4 regions of the Rossellomorea sp. QJM3NY_18 genome follow, and region 4 is predicted to be linked to each of the others. Evidence: riboswitches for the same ligand, from Rfam matches in the RefSeq annotation. Region 4 holds a riboswitch; each other region holds the start of a gene.
The links. A riboswitch is a leader RNA that binds a small molecule or an ion and turns the genes downstream of it on or off. The one in region 4 is predicted to bind S-adenosylmethionine.

Region 1 (7,919 bases), 1.1 Mb from region 4:
CTTTTCACCAAAGGCAGGTTTGATTCCCTGCACTTCTTTTTTAGGAAGAGTCACCTTCACGACATCATTGTTCGTACCTTTTGTAGCAGCTTCGTCCAGAAGGACTTCCATCCCTTTACTATCTAGATCTTCAAGGGCTACTTCTGTACCAGTCTGCCAATTTCCTTCTGTACCTTCACTATCCACTACAGCTGAAGCTTGCAGCATTTCCTTCGCGTAAGGACTGAATCCAGTCGGCTGTGCTCCAGGGATGTCCCCCGCCCAGCTTCCGCTTGCCATGATGGACCAGTAGCTGATTGCTTCACCGGCACCAGAGTATTGTGTATCATACTCGTCAGGCAATCCTAAATCATGTCCATATTCGTGGGCCATGACTCCGACTGCACCGTCTTCCGGTTCGATTGTGTAATCATACGCGTACATTGTCCCTTCTCCCCAGTAATCAACTTCAGGAGTAGGAGATCCGGCAATCGGGAAGATCCCGCCAAGATTCCAACGGTGGGACCAGATAGCGTCAGATCCTAAAGATCCACCACCCGCTTCTTCACCAACACCTGAGTGAATGACCATTAAGTGATCGACAAGCCCGTCCGGTTCAAGATAATTTCCGTCACCATCAAGATCGTAACGATCCCACTTATCATAATCAGCAAGGTTCACTTCAGGGTCTGCAGCAGCTTTAGCAAGTGCTTCTTTAATCAAGCCGCGTGCGTTTACGTCGCTGCCATCCGGCTGGGGATCATTTCCACCATACTCAGCGGCAGGCTTGTCCGCTGTGTACCAGCCAGCAACCTCACCATCTACTGAATAACTTCCGCCAGACTGCTGTTCATAGTATTGTTTCATGGATACATAGGTCTTACCGTCAGGCCCTGTCCAGCCACCTGTACCAAAAAGCATATCCTGATAGTGTTCTCTTGAATAAGCATCTTCACCTTCATAATACATATCCGTTTCATCTTCGGTCATGGTGTTATGTGGCTTGTCCGGATAATCAACGAGAAGGACTAACACTTCATCTGTTCGTTTCTCACCATCATATGCTTCTTCTTCAACCGAGTCAGGTTTATTTTTCTTCGCATGTCCAAGCTTATTTCCTTTACCATGAGTCAAACCGTTTTTCTTCATTTCTTTTTTCAGCTTGGTCTTCGTTTCCGCTACCTCATCCTGAAGTTCCCCTGGATGATTTTCAGCGGAATCTGCTTTCGCTTTCAGGAATTTTTGAAGTCCCTTCTGTGCTTCTGCAGCTGTCGCATTCTTCTTGATCTTTCCTTCTTTCTTCAGCATCTCGATCAGGCGTTCATCATTTGCAATTCCTAAATCGAAAGCCCCTCCATGCTTATGATCATATTTCACCGTTGGCTTCGCTAACACATTCTCAGGCCCCACGGTTGCAGCTGATGCAGGTACAGCAAATGCCCCTACACTCAGTGCTGCGGCCATGGCCATGGATAATACTTTACGTGATTTCAAACACGATTCCCCCTTAGTTATGTACTAAATATTTACACTAACTACAATATACTCCACTATTCTGAAAAGTAAATATATTCAGAATAAATTTGGTTATTTAGTATTACGAAATAAATACAATATAGTTAAAAAGATCTATATAAGCTCGACAGAATAATAGGTCTATAGTCACTAAACCAGGAAAATCAACAAAAATATTTTGTATAAATATGGTATATTTAGTCTTACATTGGATAACTGTGTCCAACTTTGGTTGGGGAAAATAGACAAAAAAAGGGACGGACCTCCGAAGTATTTCGGAAGTCCGTCCCTCGAGCGTCTATTAAGATGTTTTTTTGCGGTTTCTCCATTTGCGGTAAATTTTCCCGTTCAGGTAGAAGAATCTGGTGATCCAGCCGGCTTCTCCGATGAATTGCTTGGAGAATGATTGGACGCTCGCCTGTTTACTGGCTTTGTCGTCGGATAAATAGACCCCGATGAGTCCTTTATTGATCAACCGGTGAAAATGGGCATGGGGGAGCTCATGGGTATGTTCATCGGCCTTCTGCAGAAAATGGATGAGTCGCTCTTTTAAATGCTCATCATTTTCATAGTAGAAACAGAAGTTCAAATCTCCCCCTTCCCGGTCCTCATCCTGATCGATGAAATAATCGAGAAGGATATGCAATCCTTGAATGTACGGGAAATACCCCCGCTTGATTTTCTCTGTATACGAAGGCTTAAAGTCACTTCGATTGGCATAAGAGACTAAGCAGAAGATTCCAAGAGTCGAACCCGAACATGCGGAAAACTCATACCAGTCCATTTCAGGCAGGTTCGGGCGATGGGTTTCAAACCAATCCTGAAGCCTTCCCTCTCTCTCTTCTTTCTTCACGTGTTTATGTATTTGCAGATCACAATAGTACTCACACAGTTCCAGGAGATCTTCCTTGATACTGTCGTAGTGACTTAATTGACGTAGAACGGATTGGCAGGTCAGGACCAAATCTCTGAGATATCCTCCATCATCCTGATCCCGTCTTAATGCATAATAATTGACGGGTTCCGCCCCCACCGTCAGGGAATCCTTCATGGACTGATGAAGGAGGGCGAAGTCATCGGGATCAAGGGACACACTGCGATCGCACAGATTATCCAGATAATCGCTGATCGTCTGATAGGCGACGATGAATCGGATCGTATCTGCTTTATGATCCAATGCCAGAAGGGAAAGAATCGATCCTCCCTCGCAATGGAACGTTTTATGGTGGATGCTCGCAAGTGCCTGGTTCCTCAGTTCCTGATTGGGTATCTTTTCCGCCCTTTTTTTCCAGCCGTCCAATTCCTCATGCACGATAGGAAAAACGGTGCGATATACTCGTGTCATTAATGAAAAGGGATCACTTGGTATCGACATTTCATCACCTCTTTTACAAAATGTATCCCAGCGCTTTCAAGCGACTTTCAATGAAGATCTTTGAATACTCATAAATTTCTTCTCTTTCAGGTTCATTATAAATTTCATGATAGCACTTTGGCCATTCTTTGTAATGCATTTCAGATAATGACAGCTCATTGAACCATTTTTTCACAGCTTTTTTTTCGACGATTTTATCATCCCCCGCCTGCATTACAAGCAAGGGGACATCAGGCATTTTTTCCAGGTTGGTGAATGCTGCTTTCATCGCCTGTACGAGCTCCCTGTACCAGCGGACAGACACTTTCGTTATATAGAGCGTATCATTGCTGTCGATTTCCCGGACATCTGCGTTCCGAGTCGCCATATCGATGGTCAAACCTGACGGGAACTTCACCATCGGAGCGATTTTATTTAAACCGAGGGATAATAGCTCGACCGGTTTAGCCGGGGTCGTAACCAATCCTAAACACGGCGAGGATAAAATGACACCCGCTACGTTCACATGGGATTCCTGCAGGAGTCGTATGGCGATAAGCCCGCCCATACTATGACCGATCACAAAGACAGGCAATTCGAATTGATAGGCTGCCTGGACCCAGTCCTTCACTTCCACGATGTATTCATCAAAGGAATCGATATGTCCCCTATGGCTTCTTGACGTCATTCCCTGACCGGGTAAGTCACCCATGACGACGTGAAAGCCTGCAGCACGCCACATTTCAATGAGCCAACCATATCTTCCGTGATGTTCCATCGCCCCATGAATGATGACGATGACTGCCTTTGCCTCTTGATCTGATTCCCATTTCCACATGGCAAATCCTCCTTTGTAGTTCTCTCCATGAATGAATTCTGCTACCATTATTATAATAAATATTATTGAAAGGGGTAGTAAAAAATGCTCTATCCATATTACGATAAAAAACCCATCATCGCACATTCGGCTTTCATCGCTGATTATGTGACCATCTCAGGAGATGTCGAGATCGGTGAAGAATCAAGTATTTGGTTCAATACCGTCATCAGAGGGGATGTCGCTCCCACTAAGATCGGTGATAAAGTAAATATACAGGATAACTCCATCCTTCATCAGAGTCCAAATAACCCTCTTATCCTTGAAGATGAAGTAACTGTCGGACACGGGGTGATCTTACATAGCTGCAAGATCAGGAAAAAGGCATTGATCGGCATGGGCTCCATCATCCTCGATAATGCCGAAATCGGCGAAGGGGCGTTCATCGGAGCCGGAAGCCTTGTTCCACAGGGGAAGGTCATACCTCCTAATACCCTGGCATTCGGACGACCCGCAAAGGTCGTGAGGGAGCTCAATGAGCACGATATCAGTGAAATGAAGCGCATCTCAAGGGAATACGCTGAAAAAGGACAGTATTATAAGAGCATCAAACCGTTTTAACTTCCTATACTTGGGATACCCCATCCTCCTTGAGAATACTCATGGAAGATTTTCTTGTGAATATCATCAAAAAAGAGACCAACACTCTGAAAAAGTGTTGGTCTCTTCTATCTTCCCTTATTTGCCCAGTGCTTCCGTTTTTAACGCTTCTGCTTTGTTCGTGCGTTCCCAAGGAAGATCGATATCGTTACGGCCGAAGTGTCCGTAAGCAGCTGTCTGCTTGTATATTGGACGACGAAGGTCCAGCATTTTAATGATTCCTGCAGGACGCAGGTCAAAGTTATTGCTGACAACGTCAATCAATACATCTTCTGAAACTTTCCCTGTTCCAAATGTATCAACGGAGATGGATACGGGCTTCGCAACACCGATAGCATACGCTAATTGAACTTCACATTTGTCAGCAAGGCCTGCTGCCACGATGTTCTTCGCAACATAGCGCGCTGCATAAGCTGCTGAACGGTCCACTTTTGTTGCATCCTTACCAGAGAATGCACCGCCACCGTGACGAGCGTATCCGCCGTAAGTGTCAACGATGATCTTACGTCCAGTAAGTCCCGCATCACCTTGAGGTCCGCCGATTACGAAACGGCCAGTCGGGTTGATGAAGTATTTAGTCTGTTCATCGATCAGTTCTTTCGGTACAACCGGGTCGATGACGTATTCTTTCAAGTTACGTTGGATCTGCTCTAACGCCACTTCCGGGTGATGCTGAGTCGAGATAACGATCGTGTCGATGCGGACCGGCTTATCGTTTTCATCGTATTCAACGGTTACTTGCGTTTTTCCGTCAGGACGAAGGTAAGGAAGGATCTCTTCTTTACGAACTTCCGTTAATCGACGGGAGATTTTGTGTGCAAGGGAAATCGGAAGAGGCATAAGCTCTTTCGTTTCGTTACATGCGAATCCAAACATCAGCCCTTGATCACCTGCACCGATGGCATCAATTTCTTCATCCGTCATTTGACCTTCACGGGCTTCAAGGGCCTGATCGACACCTTGAGCGATATCAGCCGACTGCTCATCAATGGATGTAAGAACGGCACATGTTTCAGCATCGAAGCCGTATTTCGCACGGGTATAGCCGATTTCACGGATCGTTTCACGAACGATTTTCGGAATATCGACATACGTATTCGTAGTGATTTCACCGGCAACCAGAACAAGACCCGTTGTGACAGACGTTTCACACGCTACACGGGCATTCGGATCATTCGTAAGAATTGCATCAAGAATTGAATCAGAGATTTGGTCACAAATTTTATCTGGATGTCCTTCGGTTACGGACTCAGATGTAAACAGACGACGTTTAGTTGACATCAAGGTTCCTCCTTAAGCATATTTGTCAGAACGATTCTTCTGACAAAACAGTAAACAGATACGGTACTCATTTCCCTAAGTAGTATGAAGTAAACATGATTCATTTATAAATAAATCATGATTTATGTGCATGTGGTCCACTATAAACAGAAAAAACCCTTCCTCGGGGAAAAAAGCTTCAGAGGAAAGGTTTCAGATCATAGCCGCGCCTTTTCTCTCTTATCGTTCAAGGTTTAGAGACCTTGCCTCAGTTTAGCACCTTCGCTTAATCGGATTCATTAAGGAAATGAATCCATTCACTATTTAGCAGGTTGCTGGGTTTCATAGGGTCTGCTCCCTCCACCAGCTCAGGATAAGAGTATCCGTTCAAGGAACAATGATAACGGTTAGGACAAGTGGTGTCAACTTTTTTTGGATGACAGGTTTAACCATTCATTTCATGATTTCAGCCTGTTTTTCTTCATTAAAATAACCTAATGGGGTAATGAGGCTAAACATTGCAGGAAGTATTACATATAAATAAGAAGAAACAAGCTTTATTCGGTCAAGAAATGTGACAAAATGAAGACACCTTATAAAATTAAATAAATAGTATAGACTAATAGCTCGATTGTGTTATACTATTTTTGTGAAGAAAACGATACCATTAAATAAATTTATATAAAGGAAGGGTTCTAATGAATTCAGTGAGCATGTCTAATGAATTAACAGAATTACTTAACGGTCAAAACATTCAGGAACAATTATCTGTTTCTCAACTAGTCGAAAAGGTCCTTCAACGAAATGAAGGCGTTTTAACATCATCAGGTGCAGTCAGAGCAGAAACTGGTAAATACACAGGACGCTCTCCTAAAGATAAATTTATTGTGGAAGAACCAACTACGAAGGATAAAATCGAGTGGGGTTCTGTCAATCAGCCGATCTCTTCGGAATCATTCGATAAATTATATACAAAAGTCATCACATACTTAAAAGAAAAAGAAGAAGTTTTCTCATTTAAAGGGTTCGCAGGCGCAGACCCAAAACATAGACTGCCGATTCAAGTGATCAATGAATTCGCCTGGCACAATCTGTTCGCCCACCAATTATTTATCCGCCCTCAAACAGAAGAGTTGAAAGAGCATCAATCCGAATTCACCGTGATTTCAGCTCCGAACTTCAAAGCTGACCCTGAAGTCGACGGAACTCACTCTGAAACGTTCATAATCGTTTCATTTGAAAAGAGAATCGTATTGATCGGCGGTACGGAATATGCCGGTGAAATGAAGAAATCAATCTTCTCTGTCATGAACTATGTACTTCCTGAATCCGATATCCTTTCCATGCACTGCTCTTCGAACGTCGGTCGTGAAGGCGATGTAGCGTTATTCTTCGGATTGTCCGGTACAGGGAAAACGACTTTATCCGCAGATCCCAACCGCCGCTTGATCGGTGATGATGAGCACGGCTGGTCCCCGAACGGCGTATTCAATATCGAAGGCGGCTGCTACGCTAAGTGCATCGGTCTGACACGTGAAAAAGAACCTCAGATCTTTGATGCGATCCGTTTCGGTTCCGTCCTTGAAAATGTCGTTCTTGATGAAATGTCCCGCATCGCGGATTATGATGATAACACTTTAACAGAAAACACGCGTGCTGCCTACCCCATTCAAGCGATGGAAAACATCGTGGAACCAAGTATCGCAGGGCACCCAAATACAATTGTATTCTTAACAGCTGATGCATTCGGCGTATTACCTCCAATCAGCAAGCTGACGAAAGAACAGGCAATGTATCATTTCCTAAGCGGTTATACTTCAAAGCTTGCAGGTACGGAGCGTGGAATCACGTCACCACAGGCAACATTCTCGACATGCTTCGGTTCACCGTTCCTTCCGCTTCCTGCCACTCGTTATGCAGAGATGCTTGGTAAGAAGATCGATGAGCACAATGCGCAGGTATTCCTTGTGAACACCGGTTGGACCGGAGGAGAATACGGAGTTGGGAATCGCATGAAGCTTTCCTACACCCGCGCCATGATCCAGGCAGCCCTTGAGGATGAGCTTACGAATGTCGAAACCGCAACAGACGAGATCTTTGGCCTGAACATCCCGGTTCACGTTCCTGGTGTTCCAGACGAAGTGCTTCAACCGAAGAAGACATGGTCCAATGAAGCGGCCTATGAAGTGAAGGCAAAAGAACTGGCTCACAAATTCAACGAGAATTTCAAGAAATTCTCGAACGTCCCTTCTGACATCGAGGAAAAAGGCGGCCCGGCCGTAAAATAAATCACTTAACATACAAAGGTCCGTCCCTCAAATCTGAGGGACGGAC
Region 2 (7,919 bases), 900 kb from region 4:
TTTTCTCTCCTCTTATCGTTTGTCTAATTTATTTGTGAAGTAGTCTCCAATAAGTTGTATTGCAAATACAACGAGTAAAATCATGATGGTTGCGGCAAGGGTTACATCCTCCCTGCTCCGTTGAAACCCATCCAGGTAAGCGAGGTTTCCCAATCCCCCTGCACCGATGACACCCGCCATTGCCGTGTACCCCACCAGGGCGATGGCTGTTACCGTGATACCTGAGATCAAGGCCGGAAGAGATTCAGGAATAAGCACTTTCCATATTATTGTGCTTGTTTTCGCTCCCATTGCTTTCGCTGCTTCGATGACACCTTTGTTCACTTCTCTTAATGCGATTTCAACCATGCGTGCGTAAAACGGTGCTGCTCCGATGATCAGGGCGGGAAGGGCCGCGTTCGCCCCACGGATGGTATCCAATAAGAATTTTGTAAATGGAATCAGTAATACAATCAGGATAATGAACGGAATCGAACGGAATACATTGACCACTGCACTGGTCACGGTATAAGTAAGCTTGTTTTCCCATAAATTTTCCTTGGATGTAAGAAATAACAGGATTCCAAGAATCAGTCCTACTACGAAGGTAATCAGGACTGACATCCCCGTCATATAAAGGGTTTCAACAGTCGCTTCCCACATCTTCTCCCAGTCCACATTCGGAAATAAATTTTCTATCATCCTCGGATCACCTCCACTTTGACCATCTGTTTCTCAGCGAAGGCAAAGGCTGCCTGAATCGTCTCTTCGTTTCCATCAAGGTGGACGAATAGCGTACCATAAGCCCCTTTTTGCGTTTGGGAAATCTGTCCTTGAAGGATATTGACATCCAGGTCGAATCTTCGGATCAAGCTGGTAATGAGCGGTTGCTCAGTCGATTCACCAACGAAGGTGAATTTCAGTACTTTTCCTTTAGGATACTGAGCTAAGAGGTGATTGATCGTTTCCCCTGTTTCTTCCACTTGAGATACTTCTCTCACAAATCGCTTCGTCACCTGCTCTTTGGGATTTCTGAACACCTCAAGAACATCCCCAAGCTCTACCACCTTCCCTTGTTCCATGACCGCCACACGATGGCAGATTTTTTTGATCACATGCATTTCATGGGTGATCAGGACGATGGTCAGGCCTAAACGTTTATTAATATCCACCAATAAATCAAGGATGGAATCGGTTGTTTGCGGATCTAAAGCAGAGGTGGCTTCGTCACAAAGCAGGACGTTGGGATTATTTGCAAGGGACCTCGCAATACCGACCCTCTGCTTCTGTCCACCGCTCAACTGGGACGGATAGGCGTCCCCTCTTCCATCTAATCCAACCAGCTCCAATAATTCGTTGGCTCTTCTCATTCTCTCTTTCTTGGAAACTCCAGCGATTTCTAAAGGAAACTGGATATTTTCAAGTACCGTGCGTGACCACAGGAGATTGAAATGCTGAAAAATCATCCCTATTGACTGCCTCGCCTGCCGAAGATGTTTTCCTTTCACTTGGGAAACGATCTGCCCATTCACATTCACGGTTCCAGTTGTGGGAACTTCAAGTCCATTGAGCATCCGGATCAACGTACTCTTACCTGCCCCACTATAGCCAATCACTCCAAAAATTTCTCCTTGGGCAATGTCGATGTTGACGCCATCAACGGCTGAAATAGGTCCTGATTTTGATTGAAAGATTTTTTTCACATTTGAAATAGTAATCATGCTGTCTCCACCTTCTTTCCGAGTAAAACGACATTTTTAATTAGAATTAAAATTACGCTTGCCATTCACACAGCCTTTACGCAAACAATAAAAAATGCCTTCCTGCGATAAGCAGAAAGGCATAATCATATATAGGACTATCCTTTCTCTCATCTTTCAAAGCAAAAGCTTTGAGTGAATTGGCACCATTTCAATTTTCATTGACGGTTGCCGGGCTTCATAGGGCACGTCCCTCCACCTCTCTAAATAAGAGTAAAGTATCAATTTATTTAATTTTTTGAATTGTTAAAGACTCTGAAAATTTGCTACATGGAAGATTCTATCATCGAAAATAGAAGTGTGTCAATTCTTTTTTCTCTTTTTTTCATACTTGAACCGGTTCCTTGACCCTGGACCTCGTCAGCCACAGGACAGACTCTACAAATAACAGCTGACGGTATCCTCCTCTGACTTTCAGGATGTCGTTTTCGATCAGTTGAGACAATCGTTCTTCTCCTGAAAGTAGGGATAGCATGTCCTTCTCTTTTCCCTCAATGACAAAATGGGATTCCCCACTACCATCAGTCAATACAGCACAACCTCCGCTTGAAATGGATATCCCGTATAGGTCCTTTTCACAATGAAATTGAAGAATAAATGGGCTGTCTGGAAACAAGAGTCTTAAGTGATACCTAGAATGACACTGATCTACTAATTCCTCTAAATATATTCGCATGAATACACCCTCCCAGTGAAACTTCTATATAGTATCAATTCCACTTTTAGGTATTTTTCCCTTTTAGACATTCTCGACATGTTTTGAATGAGTGTATCTTATTTGTCGAACAGTAAGAATTTGGGTGATGACCAGTCAAAAAGTGAGCGGATTCGAAACATTTCCCAAGAAATATGTCCTCGTTTGTAGAAAGAAAATGACTGCTTTCGTAAACTTTTCTGTTTTTATCAGCATCGTGCTGATTGATTTCCGCTCCAGTTGCTCGCTTTCCTCGGGGCGTGAGTTGAGCCTCCTCGGGCTTCGCCCTGCGGGGTCTCAACTTTCCCGCTATTCCCGAAGGAGTCGACCATCTTCCGCTCCAATCAACACTATTCATGTACTTCTAAAATTAGATAAATATGCGACAGTTCGTTATAATATCATTTTTTTATGTGGAGAGGGCAATTTCATCCAATTTCTAAAGCAGATGAAGAGAAGAAGTGCAGACAAAATAAAAAGACCTTATCTAAAAAGGTCTCTTATCCCCACTAGCTGTTTTGGATTTTGTTGATGGTTTCGTATAGGAATGGTACGGATTGAAAGGCATAGATTCTCTCCATTTCCTGTCCATCTTTAAATAAGAGAAGGCAGGGGACGCTTTCTATGGATTGTTCTTCGGCGAATTGGGGCAGATAGTTCAGGTTCGCCTTCACAAAATGAAATGACTGGGGGAGTTTCTCGACCACTTCCAACATTTTACCCGCGACCTGACATGTACCACACATCGGTGTATATAGATAAACGGCTACAAACGTATGGTATTCGATCGATTGGTTTAATTCTTCTGTCTGGCTTACCTCCAACAAAACTAAATCATCCTTTTTCCTAGATATTCTTTATGCACATCGATATTCGCACCTATGAGAATGGATGCAAGATGATATTCCGGGGCTGCGGCCACTTCCTTATACATCCGGTCGATATAAAGGTGTCCCACTTCAGGGAATTCACGCTTAAACTGTTTACGTAATTTTTCCCCCGCATCATCCGCATCGACGAGGATGTACACATCCCTTTCAAACAGCTCATCGATGAGTTCGTCCATTTTTGTAATACTGATCGTTCCATTCGTGCAAATAATTTGAATCGGTTCTTTGATTATATCTCTTACTTTCCGCTTGTCGGTAGTACCTTCGACAATGATTACTTTTTCGTCAAGTTCCATCATGATCATCACCTTATCTTTCAGAAATAAGATTAGGATAGTATATTCAGATAACAAGAGATGATGTCCACTTTCTACTTATATTTTCTCATGTTTACAAAAAATAGTGCAAGTGGTTTGTTTCATTGCTTATAGAAATGGTGCCAGATCCATACACGAATCCGGCACCGCGGTCATCCTTAACACCATCCACCTTCGTCACAATCCGTGTACCTTGCATCATGGCCTTCGGTGGAAGTATAGTTCTGATAAATTTTATTTTCTTTTGCTTCGAAGTTCGGTTCCATTGTCAGTCCATCAAGGGGCAGGGACATTTTGCCGATTGACTGATCATCGAGAAATAATTCGACTTCACCATTTTTAAGTCTGCCTGTCACCCTGCTTGTGACATCTAATTTCTTTGGTTCAAGTACCATACGTATTCATCCTTTCTTTTTACGCATACCCATATAATGCCCAAAAAGAAAAACAAAACACCTTGAGAAATCCTCAAGGTGTCCGGGTGGAAATTATCCTTCATTAATCATTTTATCATACTCTTCAGCTGTCATCAGCTTGTCTACTTCTCCAGCATCTGTTGGTTCCACAACGACCATCCATGCTTTTTCATAAGGTGATTCGTTCACGAATTCAGGGCTGTCGGACAGCTCTTCATTCACTTCGACAACCTTACCGGAAACAGGTGCGTATAGCTCAGAAACGGTCTTTACCGATTCAACACTGCCGAAAGGCTCGTCCGCTTTGATTTCATCTCCAACTTCAGGTAACTCGACGAATACGATATCGCCCAGCTCAGATTGTGCAAATGATGTGATTCCTACGCGTACATTTTCCCCTTCAACTTTGACCCACTCGTGTTCTTCTGAATAACGAAGTTCTTTCGGTGTACTCATTTTCTATCCCTCCAAATGCTAGTTATACAACCTAATATTGACACACTTTTCATCGAAAAAGCAAGAAAACTCAGTGTGAATGATGAAACTTTTTCATCGGAAATCACTTACCCATTTTTACTTCCAGGTTTCCTCGAACATTTCTTCTTTAAAACCTACGGTCACCTTGCTTCCATCCGTTGTGATCGGACGTTTAATCAGCATCCCGTCTGAGGAAAGGATTTCTAATAATTCATCATCAGAAGCTGAATTCACTTTATTTTTCAAGCCAAGTTCGCGATACTTTTTGCCACTTGTATTGAAAAACTTCTTTAGAGGGTATCCGCTCTTTTCATACAGATTTTCAAGCTCCATTTTTGACGGGGGATTTTCTACAATATGTATTTCATCTATGGAAAGACCATGGTCCTCCAGCCACTTTTTTGCTTTCTTGCATGTACCGCAATTTGGATAAGAATAAAAAGTCAATGACATCATTGCACCACCTTTCCTGGTAGGTACCGGATAGGGTATGTTTCCCATCCGGTCACCGTGAATCTATTTCTTACATTCGACAATATCCGTTAGTATCCTTCTTTTCCGGAACATTACTCACATTGTTTTTCAACGGTTTTAACCAATTCTTTGAGGAGGACGGTTGCGTTGTCCAGCTCAAGAGAATAGAAACGTTGTGTTCCTTTTTGCTCCAGTGATACTAGCTGCTGATCTCTCAGGATCTTTAGGTGATGGGAAACAGCAGGTCTGGATAATGTCAGATTTTCAGTTATCTGATTGACCGTAAGAGGTTCTTGTTCGGCAAGAAGTAAAATTATGTCCTGACGATAAGGATCACTCAGCGCTTGAAATAATGGAATACAAGCACGGAATGTATCGATTGCTTTTTGACCCATAGCCTTCTCCCTTCCACTCATTCACATTCAATTATACCCGTTCCTGTACCTTCCGAACAATATTCGTGACCATTTTACGCGGCATGAATCGAATCGCCTGAGTCAGTATCCGGTTTTTCATACCTGGGACGATCACTACCTTGTCCTTTGTCATCATTTGGTTATATCCTTCTTCCACGACATCTTCCACACTCATCACACCCGACTGGAAGAGCTTAGAGGACTGAAGTTCAGCCGCATCACTGAATCCTGTTTTGGTGGCACCGGGGCAAAGAGCCGTCACTTTGACCCCATGTTTGGCCCACTCATTGGCCAAAGCTTCCGAGAAAGACAGGACATACGCTTTTGTTGCATAGTAAACGGCCATCAATGGTCCGGGTTGAAATGCTGCTGTTGAGGCAACATTTAATATACGGCCATTCTTCCTGCTCACCATTTCCTTCCCAATATACTTGCTCAGCTCTGTCAGGGCCGTGATATTCACTTGGATCATATCCAGCTCTTTGGAAAGTTCCGTTTCCTCAAACTCCCCGAATAAACCGAACCCGGCATTATTGATGAGAATATCGACTCTGATTCCTTGTGCTTTGATTTCACCGTAAAGCTTCTTTGAGGCTTGTGGTTTCGAAAGATCAGAAATAAACACGTGCGCTTTCACCCCGTATTTATTCATGATTTCTTGTGATAAAGCCAGCAGCTTTTCCTCACTTCTGGCTACTAAAATCACATCATGTCCAGAGCCAGCAAACTTATGGCAGAAATTCAGGCCGATACCACTTGAAGCACCAGTTATTAAAACAGTCTTATTCATCTATCCTTACCACCTTTCCTTATATGTTTAAACGATTAAACATTTAAACATATAATAATCCACAGTACGATTGATGTCAAGTTGTAAATCGAAATAAAGGGACGGACCTCCGAATCGGAGGTCCGTCCCTGCTTTACTTACAGTGCATATTTTTCTACATCGATCAGCTTTTCTGATGCTTCACGCTTCACTGCGATCACGTTGATCGGTGTGTGGCGTGTGAACTTACGAAGAGCTGACAGCATCATGCGCAGTGTGTCACCAGTTTCGGTTGCCACAAGCGTTTCTTTTGCATGCTGTTCAATTTCGTTGAAAGCTTCTTGACAGAAGATTTGTGTGTAAAGAAGTTTTTGTTTCGCTTTCTCCACTCCACCTTTTTCAATCGCTTTTTCCGTTCTAAGGACAACGGATTCCATTGCGTAAGCTTGAGAAACGATATCCGCAATGTTAACAAGGATTTCCTGTTCTTTTTCAAGGGCTTTACCATATTTCTGTGCAGCCAATCCTGCCAGCATTAAGCCGATTTTCTTTGCATTTTTCACAAGGTACTTCTCTTGTGCCAATGGCTCATCGCCCACTTCTTCAGGCATAAGCATCATCAATTCTTCTTGAAGAGCCTGCGCTTTTTGAAGTAATGGCAGTTCACCCTTCATGGCTTTACGAAGGTATGTGCCTGGAACAAGAAGTCGGTTGATTTCATTCGTTCCTTCGAAGATACGGTTGATACGGGAATCACGGTACATTCTTTCAATTTCATATTCCTGCATGAAGCCGTATCCACCATGAAGCTGAACACCTTCATCTACAATATAATCAAGCACTTCTGTTGCGAAGAATTTGTTTAAGGAACACTCGATTGCATATTCAGCAATGGATTTTGCAACCTCTGTCCCATTCTTTACTTCTTCATCCGTCAGTTTGCTCATGCGATCCTCGAATAATCCTACTGTACGGTAAACGGAAGATTCCGCTGCGTACAATTTAGACGCCATGGTCGCAAGCTTTTCTTTCGTTAAGTTGAAGCTTGAGATCGGTGTTTTGAATTGCTGACGCTGATTGGTGTATTGAACCGTTACTTCAAGCGCCCGCTTACTGGCTCCGACTGCACCTACTCCTAACTTGTAACGACCGATGTTCAAGATATTGAAGGCGATGATATGGCCTTTACCTGCATCCCCAAGAAGATTTTCAACCGGGATTTCAGCATCTTCAAGAATCAACGTACGAGTGGAAGAGCTCTTGATCCCCATTTTCTTTTCTTCAGGACCTGTTGAAACGCCAGGGAATTCTTTTTCTACGATGAATGCTGAGAAATGCTCCCCATCAATTTTTGCATAAACAACGAACACATCAGCAAATGCAGAGTTGGTGATCCATTGTTTTTCCCCGTTTAAAATGTAATGAGTACCTTCTGCGTTCAATTTAGCTGTCGTTTTCGCACCAAGTGCATCAGATCCGGAACCTGGCTCAGTCAATGCGTAAGCCGCTAACTTTTCACCTGTAGAAAGTGCAGGAAGATACTTTTGCTTCTGATCTTCGTTACCAAATAGTACGATCGGAAGGGATCCGATACCGACATGTGCTCCGTGAGAGATGGAGAATCCGCCGGCACGGGACATCTTTTCAGCAATCAAAGCCGAGCTTACTTTATCCAACCCTAATCCGCCGTACTCTTCAGGTACATCCGCTCCCAGAAGACCAAGATC
Region 3 (7,919 bases), 1.4 Mb from region 4:
CCTTAAAGAAATAATTCATCCATGGCCATGTGAAGAACTCCATGCTCATGGAATGGATCTCACACGCTTCGTACGTTGGCCAAATGTATTCCGGAATATCGAAACCACGGCTTGAATATACTTGGAATGCGTGGCCTGCTTCGTGTGTCAATACATCGATATCGCCAGACGTACCATTGAAATTCGAGAAGATATAGGGTGCTTCATACCCTGCAATATATGTACAATACCCTCCTCCCGCTTTCCCCTTCTTCGCTTCTAAATCCATGAGATTGCGTTCGATCATGAAATCAAAGAATTCCTTTGTCTCAGGGGATAACTCTTCATACATTTTCTTACCATTGTCAATGATCCACTGAGGGTCTCCTTTAGGGGATGCGTTGCCGGATGTGAATTTAAATCCTTCATCATAAAATTTCATGGAGTCGATTCCTATCCGCTTCCCCTGTCTTTCTTTCAGCTCTGTTGAAAGAGGAACGATATGCTCCTTCACCTGACGACGGAAATTCTTTACCATATCAGGTGTATAATCCGTCCTCGTCATGCGATAGTACCCTAACTCAACAAAGTTCTTATATCCTAACGTAGTTGCAATCGTATGACGGACTTTGACTAACTCATCGAATAAACGATCTAATTCTTCCTGATTTTCTTCAAAGAAAGAGACTGTGGCAAAGGCTGCTTCTTTCCTTGTCCCGCGATTTACGGATTGTGTAAAGGGACCCATTTGGGCCAACGTTCTCTCTTCGCCTTCAAACGGAATTTTGGCAGAAGCCACCAGTTTCGTATATTGGGAAGAAAGCTTATTTTCTTTTTGAAGCAGAGTGATAATTTCAGGGGAAAACGTTTTGATTTCACTCTCTGCAAGAGAAAATAACTGCTTTCCCCACTTATCTTCTAATTCCTGACGATATCGGGAATTCACCAGTTCCTGGTAATATTCTGTCACCATGCCCGAAACCTCAGGCATCATATCATCGATATACTCCTGCTCTTCTTTGTAAAAAGCATCATTTGTATCAATGGAATGCCTAATATAGCAAATATTCTGCATGGTGTCGATGGTAAGTCGAATTTCATTGATTTCCTTGATCGCTTCCATCTGTTCTGAAACATTTGAAGCTGCTTTAAATTTCTGGAGCACCTTTTCGAAAGCCGGCTTAATCTCTTCCAGATTTGGTCTTTTATATGTATATTCTTCAAACTTCATACTTTGTTCCTCCTCTTAAATTCATCCCGATTATAGGTATTCGACTTCATAGCCGGAATCTCCTGTTAATATAGGGATCGATTTCATTAAAATCTCCCAAAAATAAAAGCCCCGTCTATAATAGACAGGGCAGATTGATGTGGCCTAGTAGGACAGATCTTTGATGGATAGTCCAAGCTTTTTCAGCATGTGAATGGTTTCTTCTTTTTCGTCTGGAGACAGTGCAGACATCAACTCGTGGATCCGGTTCTCATGGTTAGGGAAAATATCATCGATCAACCCTCTGCCATTTTCAGTAATTTGGGCGTATGTGACCCGACGATCCGTTGGACAGGCAACACGTTTAAGATACCCCTTTTTTTCAAGCTTATCGACTACGTAAGTGATGCTGCCTGAAGCTAACAGGATCTTCCCTCCAATTTGCTGCAGAGGCTGGTCTCCTTTATGATACAGAAGCTCCAGTACGGCAAATTCAGTCGGGTTCAATCCATTTTCTTGTATGTTCTTATTTATCTCTTCGTTTAAAGCTTTAAAAGCTCTGGATAGGACAATGAAAAGTTTCAACGATTGTTTTGTATTTTGTTTTTCGGTCATGGCATTCATTCCTTTAAAGAATATATCTCAGTTTCAAAACATTATACAAATATATCTGATCATTGTCAACTGTCAGAGTCTTTCTGCCGGAGTAAAAAGCATAGGACGGCCCGCTTTTGGCGAACCGTCCTTTACTTTTGAAATAACGACAAATTAGTTTTGTTAATAAGATGTGAATGTGGAAATGAACGGAGATTCTTTTTCATATTTGTCTGAATGATGAGGGAATTCCTGGTGAGTGGTCAAGAAGCAGTGCGTTTCAATAAACTCTTAATGTATTGTCCTAATTCACTTGATGATTCATAGAGTGGCTGGGATCCACCATTATTTATGCACTTCTCATAGTCGTTCAATAACTGATCCAATTGCTGGCTGCATTTGATTGTCTCCTCAGCACATAATCCCAAGTTCACTCCCATCGATACCATTTCCGAGCGCTTCTGGTTAATTTTCAATAATAGCCACTTCTGTTTTAATAAACGACCCATTTCTACTAAACTCCTTTTTAGCTCCTAGTCTTTTTAAAGTAAAATCATTACTTGAGCATTATCCCAATTATTATCAGAAAAGTAAATAGATTCGCAAAACAAGACAAAATAACTAGTATTATTGCTGAATTAGACATTTTTCGCCATACGTTCAAAAAAAAGAATAGACAAATGAAATGACTCTTTGTCTATCCTGATATTATGATCAATAGATTGGTACCCAGCCTTCCTGGGTAACGAAAATGCGGACTGCGACTACTTTTTTATCATCGCTTAAGGTGAAATAATGGCGGATGTTTTCAGGCACGGAAATTAAGTCGCCCGGATTGAGGTGTACCTCAAAGAAATCTCCGTCCCTTCCTTGAATGACGAATACCCCATGTCCATTTACAATAAAGCGTACTTCATCATCCGTATGATGGTGTTCCTGTTGAAAATTCTTTAATAGCTCTTCAAGATTTGGTGTTCTGTCGGAAAGGGAGATCACATCCCGGGCCTGATACCCCCTGCGTGCTGAAATATCTTCTATCTCTTTTTTAAAGGTTGAGAGAATTGCCTCTTTATCATCATCGGTTAATGCGTATCTGTCCCTTAGTGATTCATCCAGCTTTTCAATGTTCCAATGTTCGTAGATTACCCCTTGTTCATTTAAATACTTTACTACCTCTTCTTGATGATCAATGATCTGATTTTTCCCCTGAATGTGTATCGTTGTCATAATTTGACTCCTCCCCTGGAAATGGATTTTGTAGTTGTTAATGATAATAGTGTGAGTTGGTATTGGAACAGGAACTCACACGCTTCCAATAGTTTCTTAGCTTCAAATCCTGTACGCCCCCAAACCGTAATTCCATGATTGCGAATGAGCACGGCCCCTTTATCTTCTTGAATGTGTGTGTGGAGGGAATCCGCTAAGGTTGGGATATGCGCATGATTATGAATGATCGGGATTGACAGGGAATCATCTTCACCCCATTTATCCCAGGCTTTAATCAGTTCCTGGCTTCTGAATGTTATGACACCATCATCCCCATACAGTTCACTGATCACATTATTGGCAACAGTATGGACATGCAAGCTGCATCCTGCTGAGCTCCCATTGAATATATGACTATGGAGCAGGGTTTCAGCTGATGGGCGCAGTTGGGTTTGCTCCAATGCCTCACCATGTGCATTCACGAGGAGGAAATCCTCTTTCGTATGCTTTCGCTTATCCTTTCCACTTGCCGTAACCAGGAAAGATACAGGAGTTGATCCCACACGTATCGCCAGGTTCCCACTGGTTCCCATAAACCAGTCCCTGTCTGCCAATTCTCTTTTGATATCAGCGAGCTCTTCCCATTCGGATTGATATGACTTCATATTGTCACTCCTTTTTCTATCACTTTTATGCAATCGTGAAATGTTTCAAAAGGATGATATGGGATTCCCTTTTCATTACATGTACGTGCCAGATAGTCCCTTGCGAGTACTGTATCGCCAAGCTTCGCCATCTCGATGTCTGTAACAGAGTCCCCTATTACAATCACCTCATGATTTTCTAGGGATAATGCCCTCAGGATGGAAGGCTTACAGCATCCACATCCTTTGTTTTCACAGTGCACGTCACATGGATATGGCCAATGAATCGTTATGGTCGAATCGTTAAAGATAGCTTCGTTACAATATACAGCCTTAAAAGGCCCGAATTCTTTCAGTAACGGGTGAACAAAGAAGTCTATTCCCCCACTCACAATATACAGCGGAATCCCATTGACTTTTGTATAGTCCACGAATTCCTTGAAACCTTCACGAATAACCGCTGTTTCCATTAAATACTGGATCATCTCGTCTTTCTGTGAAGAAGGAATGAATGAGAACATATTGCTTACACCTTCTTTGATCGAGACCGACTGGTTTAAAATGTCCTCTTTTATAGGTTCCCATTCTGGTGGGGCATAGGCTTTCATCAAAGAAATGATATTATCTGTTTCTGTGATCGTCCCATCGAAATCACAGAATATGACCGGAAGACACATTACACCTTTACCTCCACTCCCCATAGGGACAGGGCTTTCTGCAGTTCTTCATGGGTTTTGGCTGCCTCCTGGAGTGACGTTCCGTATAAAACAGCATCGATCGCTTGACCGAATGCCCTTCCTCCCCCACTTGCACCGTCAGGGTGACCGTGAATGCCTCCTCCGGCATTAATGACACAATCTGTCCCAAAGTCTTTTACCAATAGGGGTACAATTGCAGGGTGTATGCCTGCTGATGGAACTGGCAATGTTCTCTTCAAATGGTCGTCATCCTTTGTTAATTCATGGCGTATGGACAGGACGTTGCTCCTCTCTAGTGCCACACTTCCGTACGGAGATGGAAACAATGAAAAATCAGCCCCGGCCATTCGCAATAATTTACCCAACCATAAAGAGTAGCTCACTCCATATATTGGAGATGCTGCAACAGCCCCGGCAAAGGCAGGATGAGCCATGATTGGCAATGAAATCTCAGGGTCCTCTCTCAATTCCTGCAGAACATCAAGACCGTATGAAAATACATTGAATAAAAGAGCGTCTGCCCCAAGCTCCCTGGCTTTTCTTGCTTTGTCCCGCAATTGCGAGGTTTTCCCTGACAGATTTACGGCATACAAGGTTCTCTTACCCGTTTCCTCAAATACGTCGTGCAGCACTTTTTTTCCTAATCTCACTCTTTCAAAAAAGGGGGTCAAGGAATTATCAAATAATATTTCATCATCTTTTACGACATTGACTCCGCCGAGGGCCTGAGCTCTTAACTGATTTTCAAGGAACGTGAGATCCCTGCCGATCACCCCTTTAAATATGCTCATTAACAACGGTCGACCATGAACACCTGTTAATTCCCTGATGCCCTCTACCCCAAAACGTGGACCGGGAAATGACTTTTTCAAGTCTTCTGAGAACTCCAGATCCAGTAATTTCACTTCACCATCGAGTGAAAGCTTACCGAATACTGTTGTAAGGATAGCCGGGATATCATTGGAAAAATTATGACTCGGATACCCAATCTTCACCTCCCCCCAGGAGCCTTTCTCCTCCCTCTCTTCCACTGAAACGACTTTTCCCTTGTATTTTCTCAATTGTTCCTGCTCCAGTAGCGGCAAGTCCGTCCATGACCCGACCGTGAGTCCCAAAGCAATCCCTTCTGCTTTTTTCTCGAATGAACCACTCTTTCCCTTTAGTTGATATGTTGCAATCACTTCACTCATTCGTATTACCTCCCTATGTAAAAACAATTTTCAACGGTTTGATTTCAGCAAGTTGCAAACAAAAAAAACCTCTTCCAGATAAGAAGAGGTTTATATTCGGCACTCTTTCTTATCTGTCAGCTTTATAGCTGCAAGAATTAGCACCGTGCTTAAATAAGTCGGTTGCCGGGCTTCATCGGGCTGGTCCCTCCGCCTGCTCTTGATAAGAATTTCATTCTATTAATTCAGTTGGATTATTGCACCAATTTCAACATATGTCAATCCCTTTTGTGAAATAATTCTAAACTTTCTATACGGGAAATCGCCTCTTTTATCCGTTCATTTGTAGTTAAAAGACCGACACGCACATACCCTTCTCCGTATTCACCAAAGCCTACACCAGGAGCAACGGCCACTTTGACTTTTTCAAGTAAATAGGTTGAGAACTCAACAGAAGTGAACCCTTCCGGCACCTTAAGCCAGGCAAAAAAGGAACCTTGCGGAGCTTTTACATCCCACCCTATTGCCTGGAGACCCGAGATCAGGAGTTGTCTTCGTTCTTCATATGTTGCAACCAGTTCCGTTACGCAATCCTGAGAACTCAGTATGGCCGTAGTGGCTGCTTCTTGAATCGCTCCGAACAGGCTTACGTAAAGGTGATCCTGGAGGAGGTTGATTGCTTCAATGACACTCTTATTCCCAACGGCAAAGCCGACTCTCCAGCCTGCCATATTATAGGTTTTCGATAATGTATATATCTCAATCCCGACATCCTTTGCACCTTCCGTCTCTAGAAAACTCACAGGCTTCTGTCCATCGAAACCGATCGCCCCATAAGCAAAGTCATGCACCACACAAATATCATGTTTTAACGCAAGTTCCACCGTGTCCTCAAAAAAGGATTTTGTGGCTGTCGCACCTGTTGGATTATTGGGGTAGTTGAGGAACATTAACTTTACCCTTTCCAATTCTTCACGGGAATGCACCCGATAGTCCGGGAGAAACCCATTTTCCTCTTTCAACGGCATCTTGATCATACTTGCTTCTGCCAATGCCACCCCCGATACATAATCCGGATAACCGGGATCAGGGACTAATACTCCGTCGCCGGGGTTCAATAAACATTGAGGGATTTCCACTAAACCCGCTTTTCCTCCGAAGAGAACCGCTACTTCGGTTTCTGGATCTATCTCCACACCGTATTCGCGGAAATAGAAGGCAGCGATTGCCTCTTTAAAGCTCGATAAACCACGAAATGGTGGATATTTGTGATTGGAAGGAGATTGAGCCGCTTCCGTTAATTTTTCCACAATATGTGAAGGCGTCGGCTGATCTGGATTTCCCTGCCCCAAATTAATGACGTCATGCCCCTCATTCACAACAGCATTCACTGTCCCTGCGAGGGAAGCGAAAAATTGTTCCGGTAATAATTCCAAGCGTTTTGCTTTTTCAAAGTGTTTCATACAATCACCCACTCATTTTTTTGAAAATTAATTACTTTCAAATTCTAGTCACAAATGATATAACGGAACATACAGAATGTAAAGGAATAATTGACAAAAAGTACATAACGAGGTGAAGGTAATGATTCAAAAGGTTGGTCTCGCCCAGATGGATATCGTGTTTGGAAAACCTGCAGAAAACAAAGTTAAAGTGGAACAGTGGGTAAAAAAAGCAAAGGAAGAAGGGTGCGGTACCGTCGTTCTTCCTGAGCTGTGGACGACAGGTTATGATCTTACACGGATAGATGAGATCGCAGATGAAGAAGCCGAAGACTCTTCCTCCTTCCTGACTTCACTTTCAAAAAAATATTCCATTCACATCGTTGGTGGTTCTGTTGCCAATAAATCAAAAGATGGGGTAAGGAATACACTATTGGTGGCGGATGCTAATGGTGTGTTGGTGAAACAGTATTCAAAGCTTCACTTATTCAAACTAATGAATGAACATCATTATTTACTTCCTGGACAGGAAGACGGGGCGTTCTCTCTTGATGATAACAGGATGGCAGGACTTATTTGTTACGATATACGTTTTCCTGAATGGTTCAGGAAACATGTCATGATGGGAGCGAAGATCGTCTTTGTGGTGGCTGAATGGCCGGCGGCAAGAATTGATCACTGGCAGACTCTCTTAAGGGCACGTGCAATTGAAAATCAATGTTTTGTGCTCGCATGCAACCGTGTGGGGAGTGACCCTGGTAACGAATTCGGCGGCACCTCCCTTATCATCGACCCATGGGGTGAAATCCTTGCAAAAGGAACCCAAAGTGAACAGCTGGTCTCTGCTGAAATCAATTTGCAGGAAGTAGAAAAGGTCCGTAAACAAATTCCGATCTTTCAAGATCGGAGACCGGACTTTTATTAGAAATTACTAAAAAACCGTTGACATGGAAAATACTTCAATGGTACCATTCAAT
Region 4 (7,919 bases):
GGACGGCTCGTGCTTGAAATTAATGAATCCAGTGCAGAAGAGCTTTGGCAGAATCCGTTGTTAAAAGAGTCTTTAAAGGAACTGAAGCAATATGGCGTCTGGTATGCGATAGATGATTTCGGGCAGGGGACATCCTCCATTAAGAAATCCATTGAATATGAACCGGAAATCATCAAGCTTGACCGCTATTTCGCCATGAACCTGGCACAGGATGAAAAGAAACAGCGGTTCCTCTCTTTTTTCAGCCAATTCTACGGAAATGATACATTGATTGTCTTAGAGGGAATCGAAACAAAACAGGATATGCAGGTGGCAAGGGAAATCGGGATAACGATTGGACAGGGCTTTTATTTAGGAAAGCCGAGCCGGTTATTGGCTTAGACCGGGAGAGTGACTCTGACTTAGAGGAGTCACTCTTTTTGTTACCGAATTGTCAGACTTGAAATAAAATTGAAAAAATTTAACATTTCTATTAAACTGAGGAAAAAGAGAATAAAGGGGATTCTATTCATGAAATATCTCAAGTTTCCGATCAGGTTCATCTTTTACTATATTCTCGGTCTAATGGGGATTTTAGCCGTGAGTATTGCTCCCGAAGTATTCAGGGAGAGAGGGTTATATAATGTTGTAGGCTACTTGGAGGAGTTTATCAAGTTCATCTTTGTTTTTATGGATGGGGCCAATTGGAGTTATTCCTATAAGGGGATTACCGTCGATTTCCTCGATATGCTTTGGGGACCATACCTGTATTCTCTGCAAATTATCGGGGGAGCCTTGGGCATAGGGCTTGCTATTGCCTTTATTCTTACCGTCTTGACTGTGTTTTTACCGAGACCGATCACGCGGGCTCTTAAGAAAGCACTAAATCTCTTGGAGACGGTGCCTGATTTAATGTTCGCATTCATGCTTCAACTTATGATTGTTTATGTATTTAAATATTTCGGAGTGGAACTGATGAATTTCACGGAGTTCGGGGAGGAGAAGATCTATCTTGCCCCGATAATTACGCTGTCCATCATTCCGATGATCTCCTTCTTCCGTATCCTCATCTTCATTATGGAAGAAGAGTTGCTGAAGCCTCACATCGAATTTGCCCAGAGTAAGGGGATGTCGAGGGGACGGATCCTCTTTTCACATGTTTTGAAAAATATTTCACCAAGTCTTTTCTATCATGGAAAGCTGATCATATGGGGGATGCTGTCCAGTTTATTCATCATTGAAACCATTTTCAATATGAGGGGAATTACTTATTATATCATTCAAGATTTCAGGCCGATGGTAATTGCCATCTCATTGATTATGATCTACACACCTTTTTTCGTCGTGTATCAAGGTGTCTATCTGTGGATCAATCACGAGAGCAGCCAAGATCATACGAAATATAAACGGGATAAAACAAAGTGGACTGAATGGAAGATATGGGGCTTTCTTTCAACCATCCGCAGGCTGTGGTGGCAGCATATGCATAATGGCAAGTTCGCTGCCGGATTCAGTGTAATATTTGGCTTGATTGCCGTCAGTTTCCTATATTCGGCGTTGAAAGAAGAGCCAATCAAACAAATTCAATTTATGAAAAATGAAGAGGGGCGGATCATCAGTGCCCCTCCTCATAAACCATTTGGGGACATGATCCTCGGATCCGATTTCTTCGGTTACAGTATTCTCGATCAGCTTATTGTAGGGGCAAAGTATACCCTGTTGTTTGCTTTGATTGTCGCTTCACTGCGGGTGATCGGTGGCTTCTATCTTGGTATTGCCTATCATTTTCACTTAAAAGAAAGCAGGAAGAACTGGCTTGACCGGGTGGTGGATTCCATTCATTTTCTCCCTTTAAGTCTTATCGCTTATCTCTTATTAAGACCGGTCCTTTGGGGGCTGCCTGTGTTAGGGTGGGATCACTCGATTTTTGAGAGGCTGGTGTTCGAAGCCGTTGTCTTAACAATCCTTGTACTGCCGTTGACCACTGTGTTAATTGGAAATGAACTGAAACTAATAGGGAAGCAGGATTTTGTCCTGTCAGCAAAGCTCCTCGGGGGGAGCAACAAGCATTTGCTCTGGACGCATCTATTCCCTCACCTGGCACCGCGGATGTTCATCATATGGGGGCAGCAATTCATCCAGACGCTTCTCATCCTCGTCCATCTTGGATTATTTCATCTTTTCCTGGGAGGGACGATCATAACAGGCGGTCTGGTCCCGGATCCTCCGAAATCAGGAACATTTGAATGGTCGGGCCTGATCAGTTCCACGAAGAATTCACTTATGACTGGCAAGTACTGGATTGTCATTGCTCCACTCGTTGCCTTTATGATTGCAATCATCGCCATGCAGCTGATTGTTCAGGGAGTGAAGGAAATCCAGCAAACGAAAGTCGGAGTGCTGGTGAACAACAAACCGATCAAGACGAAACAAAAAACAGTTAAAAAGAAAACCAACCGTCCAGCGGTGGAAGACTTCCAACTTGTCCGCCAGCAAACCTTTAAAGGATAAGGAGGAGAAAAAGGTGAACAGAAAAAGTCCGAAACTTCCATTGACTGATCAGGAGAGGGCTGCCCTCCGCAGAGCCAAGATACGACTTGGGGATCTACATGAATTATCTCCTGGAATTCTCCGGGAGACACTTAAAATTACGATGGAAAGATCCCGTTACTTAGTCGGCATGTCCATTTTCCAACAGATCCCTTCTATTGGACCTAATATGGCTCACAATGTTGTAGAGGATCTTGGATTTTATTCCCTTGAAGAAATAAAGGGAGAGAAGGGAGAAGACCTTATCATCGACTTAGAAAAGAAGTACGGTGTTTGGATGGACCCGTGCGTAGAAGACTCACTCAGGTGTGTCGTCCACCACGCTAATCACCCTGAAAGCACCAAGAACTGGTGGGACTTCACAACACAAAGAAAAACCTATCGCCAAACTCACGGCTACCCGGGAGACCGCCCCACCAAAGCCTGGGATCAATAGGTCCGTCCCTCCTGAATTCCAAGCCGGGAAGCGTATTTACGCTTCCCGGCTTTCTTTTTTGCTGATTTTTGAGGGACGGACCTCATTCGTATATCCTCCTTAAAATGGACATCATAAAGAAAAAGGAGTGATGCTATATGAGAACCCTTGTTATCTGTTTACTTATGACTTTTTCTATACAAATGCCCGTTTCAGCAAGAAACATCCTTCCCCTTTCGGCCCACCAGAACGAACTCGCGATTGTGATTGATGATTTAGGAAATGACATGGAAGGGACAGAGGAAATTATGAGTCTTCCCGTCACTTTGACAATTGCGGTCATGCCATTTCTCCCAACGACCAAGGCAGATGCGGAAAAAGCCCATAAAAATGGACATGAGGTCATTGTCCACCTTCCTATGGAACCGATGTCTGGGAAAGCGAGCTGGCTCGGGCCGGGGGCAATCACGACCTCACTATCCGATGAAGAAATCAGAAAGAGAGTGGAGCAGGCCCTGGAGGAGGTTCCTTATGCAGTGGGAGTCAATCATCATATGGGTTCGAAGGCTACCGCCGATGAGCGGGTGATGAGGATTGTTCTCGGCATATGCAAGGAAAGGGGTTTATTTTATCTGGATAGTAAAACAACAGGAAAGAGTGTCATTCCGAAGCTTGCTAAGGAACTGGGCGTCCCATACCTTGAAAACGAATTATTCTTTGATGACATCTACACCATTCAGCACATCGGGAAGCAGGCAATACTCCTTTCAAAGGCATTGGATCGTGATGATGCAACCATCGCGATCGGACATGTAGGGGTTACAGGGATGAAGGTGGCCACCATGTTAAAAGAATTTCTTCCTCTTTATGAGAAAAAGGCGTCAATCGTGCCCTTGTCCGATCTCATACCGGAATATCATCTGATTGATGAGAGCATGCCTTGATGGTGTGCTTTTTTTATGGACATTTAATAATGAAAATGTGTAAATAATCTGTTAATCGAGGCTTAATTTTTTGAGGAAAGGAAACTCTCCTTTATAATCAGTAGGTAAGAAGGAGATGATTCGAAATGGATTACGCAATCGTGACAGGAGCAACAAGGGGATTAGGAGAGTCCGTCGCCAGGCTCTTTATTGAAAAAGGCATCGGCATTCTCAATATTTCCCGTTCGGATAATGACAGCTTACAAAAGCTTGCAAGGGAAAAAGAAGTGTCGTATGAATTCTTTCCCTGTGATCTATCTCAATCAGGACAAACAGAAGCGGTTTTTCGCGAAGTGGGGACAAAGGTATTTGGATCTGAAGCTGAGACGATATTTGTCGTCCAAAATGCCGGAGTGGTGACACCGATCAATACGTCGGGTGAAGTGGAAAACGAAGCATTGGAAACAAGTGTGCACGTTAATCTATTATCACCTATGATCGCCACCAATGAATTGCTCAAAGCAGCCAAAGGCTCTGAATCGAAGATGATCATGGTCAACATCAGTTCAGGAGCAGGAAGCCGTCCTGTTTATGGCTGGAGTACGTATTGCGCGACTAAGGCGGGAGTCAATATGCTGACTGAAACGGTGAGCCTTGAGCTCTCTAATACCCATAGCCGTCATCAGATCATCGCTTTCAGTCCGGGAGTGATGGATACGGATATGCAGGGGGAAATCCGATCGTCATCCAAAGAAGCCTTTGCCGAGGTTGAGTCGTTCCAGCGCTACAAAGAAGAGGGTATGCTGCGCAGCACGGACACGGTTGCTGATGCACTTGTGACCCTCATAACCAAAACCGATATTGAAAGTGGCAAACTGTATCATGTGAATGATTTGTTATAAGAAGAGAGCAGATTCCTGAAAGCGGGGTCTGCTTTTTAAATGGTCTTTGATAAATCCGGACACAAAAAGAGACAAACCCAGACCGGTTTGTCTCTTTTCCAACAAGATTAAGAAGAACGGACCGGATCTCCATCAGCAACGGATCTCCTAGTGAATTTCGGAAGGGCGAATTGAATCGCAATCAACCCACAAACGGCAATCAGGACAGGATAGAAGGCATATGGGATGATGCTGACCGGTGATATGCCGGCTACTTCTGCCACTAACAGTGCCTGTGCACCGTATGGGATCAATCCTTGAACGGCACAGGAGAAAATATCCAGGATGCTGGCCGACTTACGGGCATCAACGCCATACTTATCGCTAAGCGTTTTCGCCAGTGGTCCTGCGATGATAATGGAAATCGTATTATTTGCTGTGCAAAGATTCGTTGAACTCACCAATCCTGCTGTAGCAAGCTGTGCTCCTTGAGGAGATTTGATTTTACGGGTGGCATGATAAAGGATCGCTTGAATCCCACCATTATGACGAATCAGTTCGACGACTCCGCCGATCAGGATGGACAGGATCACAATCTCCGCCATGCCCGTCATACCATCAGCTACACTACCAAAGTAACTCGATGGGGTAAAGCTTCCATCAGTAAATCCGATAATCCCTGCCAACACAATCCCGCCTATTAAAACGACAAATACGTTCAATCCTGCAAGGGCCCCGATGATGACTCCAAGGTAAGGGATGATTTTAACCCAATCGAAGCTTCCTGCGTCGACAGAGGATGGAGTCCCCATCGTAAGGACAAAAAGGATGACCATAGTGATGATGGCTGCCGGTAATACAATGAAGAAGTTCACTTTGAACTTGTCCTTCATTTCCGTTTTCTGTGTGCGTACGGCTGCAATCGTTGTATCCGAGATGAACGATAAATTATCCCCGAACATCGCTCCTCCGATGACGGTGGCCATAGCAAGGGGCATGGAAATATCTGCTCCTGAGCTGATGCCCACTCCGATAGGGGCAAGTGCTGCAATCGTCCCCATGGATGTACCCATTGATAAGGAAATGAAAGCGGCGATGATGAATAATCCAACAATGATTAAATTACCAGGAAGTACGGATAGGGCAAAGTTGACGGTTGAATCAACAGCCCCCATCTTTTCTGCTACACCGGAAAACGCGCCGGCTAATAGGAAGATAAAGACCATGATCATAATATCCGGATGCCCGGCGCCTTTTGCGAACCGTTCAACCTTAGAGGTTAACGATTCTTTTCGATTCATCGCCAGGGCTACAACTGCGGCAATGATAATGGATACGAGAACAGGGAATGCATAAAAATCTCCTGAAAGGATTCCCGCTCCAAGGAACAGTGAAACAAATATGATCAAGGGCAATAAAGCCAGTAAATTACCTTTTTCTTGGTTCATGTCAAACACTCCTTTGTCGTGTGAAATCAAATAAAAAAACCTCTTCCAACATAAGAAGAGGTTTCATTCAAACGAAACACTCCTCTTATCTTTCAAGCATTACGCTTGCTGGATGTGGCACAGCACTCATCATGAGTCCGCTGCCGAGACATCACAGGGCCAGTCCCTCCGTCTCTCTGGATAAGAAGATATGTTATTTAGTTAATTTAAAATATACTTCCATACTTTAAAGGGTTTAATTGAAAAAGTCAAACGGTAATTTATTGGAAATGAAAACGTAGTGCGTGGCTGCCGTAGCTGGCTCAAACCAAAGCGTAGGCTGTTCGCCGTAGCACGGGATACATCGTAAAACGCGAGGCTTTATCCATAAAAAGGCATAAATTCATAGACAAGTGAACGGTCAGGGTCTACTATAAGATAGACAAAAACATCTTGGGGGATACGGTAGTGGAAAGAAATGTACGAAATCAAATTTTTACATTACAAGGGTTTTATTTATTGACGTTCTTCGGGGTTGGTAGTTTATATCCTTTACTTAGTGTGTATTTGAGCGAAAGTGTGGGGTTAAATGGGTATCAGATCGGAACCATTATGTCTGTCGGCCCGATCATGATGATTTTCTTCCAGCCGATATGGGGGATGGTCAGTGACACAACCAATAAGCCGACCGTCGTGTTAGGGTTGACTTCCTTAGTTGCAGGGATCTTTGCTCTTGGTTATTTATTCATGGATGTTTACTATGGATTGTTGGTGGTAGCAATTTTAGTTGCGATCTTCCAAAGCGCCATCATCCCCGTCTCCGACAGTATCAGTTTGAAGTATACGAGTAAAGTCGGTTATAACTACGGAAATATCCGATTGTTCGGCTCATTGGGATTCGGAATTGCCGTGTTCATCATGGGGAGGCTTTCAGAGGGATTTATTGGACCGACGATCATTTTCTACTCCTTCTTTATCTGCCTAGTCCTTTCAGGGTTCCTATCCTTCCGTTTTCCTAAAGAGAGAGCGGCGGCTAAGCTTGATTTAAAAGCCGGGATGAAGGAATTATTCACGATGAAAAAATTTCTGATCTTCCTGGCTGTCACGTTCCTGGTATTTGGCCCGAATTTAGCCAACAACGTGTATTTCGGATTATTCGTGGAAGATTCAGGTGGTACGTACGCCGGAATCGGCCTCGCATTTCTGATCGCCGTCCTATCAGAAGTACCGTTTATGAGAATCGCGGGAGGTTGGATTGATAAGTTCGGTCTCTTGACCGTAGCGGCGCTGGCAGGCGCTGCATCCATGATCCGCTGGCTATTTTACTTCACGGAACCAAGTCTATGGCTGGTATATTCTTCAGCAGTGATGCAGGGTCTTGCCATCGGATTATTCATTCCTGCAGGGCTTCGCTACATTAAAGAAATCACGCCGGCACATATTACAGCTACTGCCGTGACCGTCTATTCGGCCATCGGAAATGGCCTCGGGAATTGGTTCAGTACCTTCGTGGGAGGTTTCATCTATGAAACATACTCCATTTACACGGTATACCTCTTCTTCGCAGTCCTGTCACTCCTTGGCATCTTCCTCTGCTTCGTCCTAATGAAAGAAGAAAAGAAGAATGCATTAGCCTACTAATAAAACATCTTCAGGCATCCGCTACCCACGGATGCCTATTTTTAATATAAAATTAACAAAAGGAAGGATTTTCCTTATAGGGTGTATAAGTATATATAAGTGG

Region 1: linked by a shared signal. The riboswitch ahead of metK (methionine adenosyltransferase) and the one ahead of AC0VXY_RS01290 (Na+/H+ antiporter NhaC family protein) in region 4 are both predicted to bind S-adenosylmethionine.
Region 2: linked by a shared signal. The riboswitch ahead of AC0VXY_RS18840 (methionine ABC transporter ATP-binding protein) and the one ahead of AC0VXY_RS01290 (Na+/H+ antiporter NhaC family protein) in region 4 are both predicted to bind S-adenosylmethionine.
Region 3: linked by a shared signal. The riboswitch ahead of AC0VXY_RS08150 (2,3-diketo-5-methylthiopentyl-1-phosphate enolase) and the one ahead of AC0VXY_RS01290 (Na+/H+ antiporter NhaC family protein) in region 4 are both predicted to bind S-adenosylmethionine.

Annotation. Positions count from the first base shown of each region.
Region 1 is NZ_CM149659.1:3,451,709-3,459,627, forward strand. Features, by position in the region: gene AC0VXY_RS17815 (immune inhibitor A domain-containing protein) at 1-1,473, opposite strand, end outside; gene AC0VXY_RS17820 (tetraprenyl-beta-curcumene synthase family protein) at 1,796-2,869, opposite strand; gene AC0VXY_RS17825 (alpha/beta hydrolase) at 2,883-3,686, opposite strand; gene AC0VXY_RS17830 (gamma carbonic anhydrase) at 3,771-4,286, shown strand; gene metK (methionine adenosyltransferase) at 4,404-5,606, opposite strand; SAM riboswitch class I at 5,823-5,965, opposite strand; gene pckA (phosphoenolpyruvate carboxykinase (ATP)) at 6,284-7,873, shown strand.
Region 2 is NZ_CM149659.1:3,630,385-3,638,303, forward strand. Features, by position in the region: gene AC0VXY_RS18835 (methionine ABC transporter permease) at 13-681, opposite strand; gene AC0VXY_RS18840 (methionine ABC transporter ATP-binding protein) at 678-1,700, opposite strand; SAM riboswitch class I at 1,847-1,953, opposite strand; gene AC0VXY_RS18845 (SCP2 sterol-binding domain-containing protein) at 2,065-2,415, opposite strand; gene AC0VXY_RS18850 (thioredoxin family protein) at 2,943-3,257, opposite strand; gene AC0VXY_RS18855 (toprim domain-containing protein) at 3,263-3,622, opposite strand; gene AC0VXY_RS18860 (YusG family protein) at 3,799-4,035, opposite strand; gene gcvH (glycine cleavage system protein GcvH) at 4,129-4,512, opposite strand; gene AC0VXY_RS18870 (arsenate reductase family protein) at 4,630-4,986, opposite strand; gene AC0VXY_RS18875 (ArsR/SmtB family transcription factor) at 5,100-5,402, opposite strand; gene AC0VXY_RS18880 (SDR family NAD(P)-dependent oxidoreductase) at 5,434-6,213, opposite strand; gene AC0VXY_RS18885 (acyl-CoA dehydrogenase family protein) at 6,351-7,919, opposite strand, start outside.
Region 3 is NZ_CM149659.1:1,584,997-1,592,915, reverse strand. Features, by position in the region: gene AC0VXY_RS08180 (M3 family oligoendopeptidase) at 1-1,210, opposite strand, end outside; gene AC0VXY_RS08175 (MarR family winged helix-turn-helix transcriptional regulator) at 1,355-1,813, opposite strand; gene AC0VXY_RS08170 (aspartyl-phosphate phosphatase Spo0E family protein) at 2,047-2,292, opposite strand; gene AC0VXY_RS08165 (1,2-dihydroxy-3-keto-5-methylthiopentene dioxygenase) at 2,498-3,010, opposite strand; gene AC0VXY_RS08160 (methylthioribulose 1-phosphate dehydratase) at 3,007-3,654, opposite strand; gene AC0VXY_RS08155 (2-hydroxy-3-keto-5-methylthiopentenyl-1-phosphate phosphatase) at 3,651-4,310, opposite strand; gene AC0VXY_RS08150 (2,3-diketo-5-methylthiopentyl-1-phosphate enolase) at 4,310-5,521, opposite strand; SAM riboswitch class I at 5,628-5,730, opposite strand; gene AC0VXY_RS08145 (aminotransferase class I/II-fold pyridoxal phosphate-dependent enzyme) at 5,779-6,963, opposite strand; gene AC0VXY_RS08140 (carbon-nitrogen family hydrolase) at 7,085-7,867, shown strand.
Region 4 is NZ_CM149659.1:227,616-235,534, forward strand. Features, by position in the region: gene AC0VXY_RS01265 (EAL domain-containing protein) at 1-381, shown strand, start outside; gene AC0VXY_RS01270 (ABC transporter permease subunit) at 511-2,490, shown strand; gene AC0VXY_RS01275 (helix-hairpin-helix domain-containing protein) at 2,504-2,965, shown strand; gene AC0VXY_RS01280 (divergent polysaccharide deacetylase family protein) at 3,103-3,888, shown strand; gene AC0VXY_RS01285 ((S)-benzoin forming benzil reductase) at 4,014-4,769, shown strand; gene AC0VXY_RS01290 (Na+/H+ antiporter NhaC family protein) at 4,877-6,196, opposite strand; SAM riboswitch class I at 6,279-6,383, opposite strand; gene AC0VXY_RS01295 (MFS transporter) at 6,644-7,816, shown strand.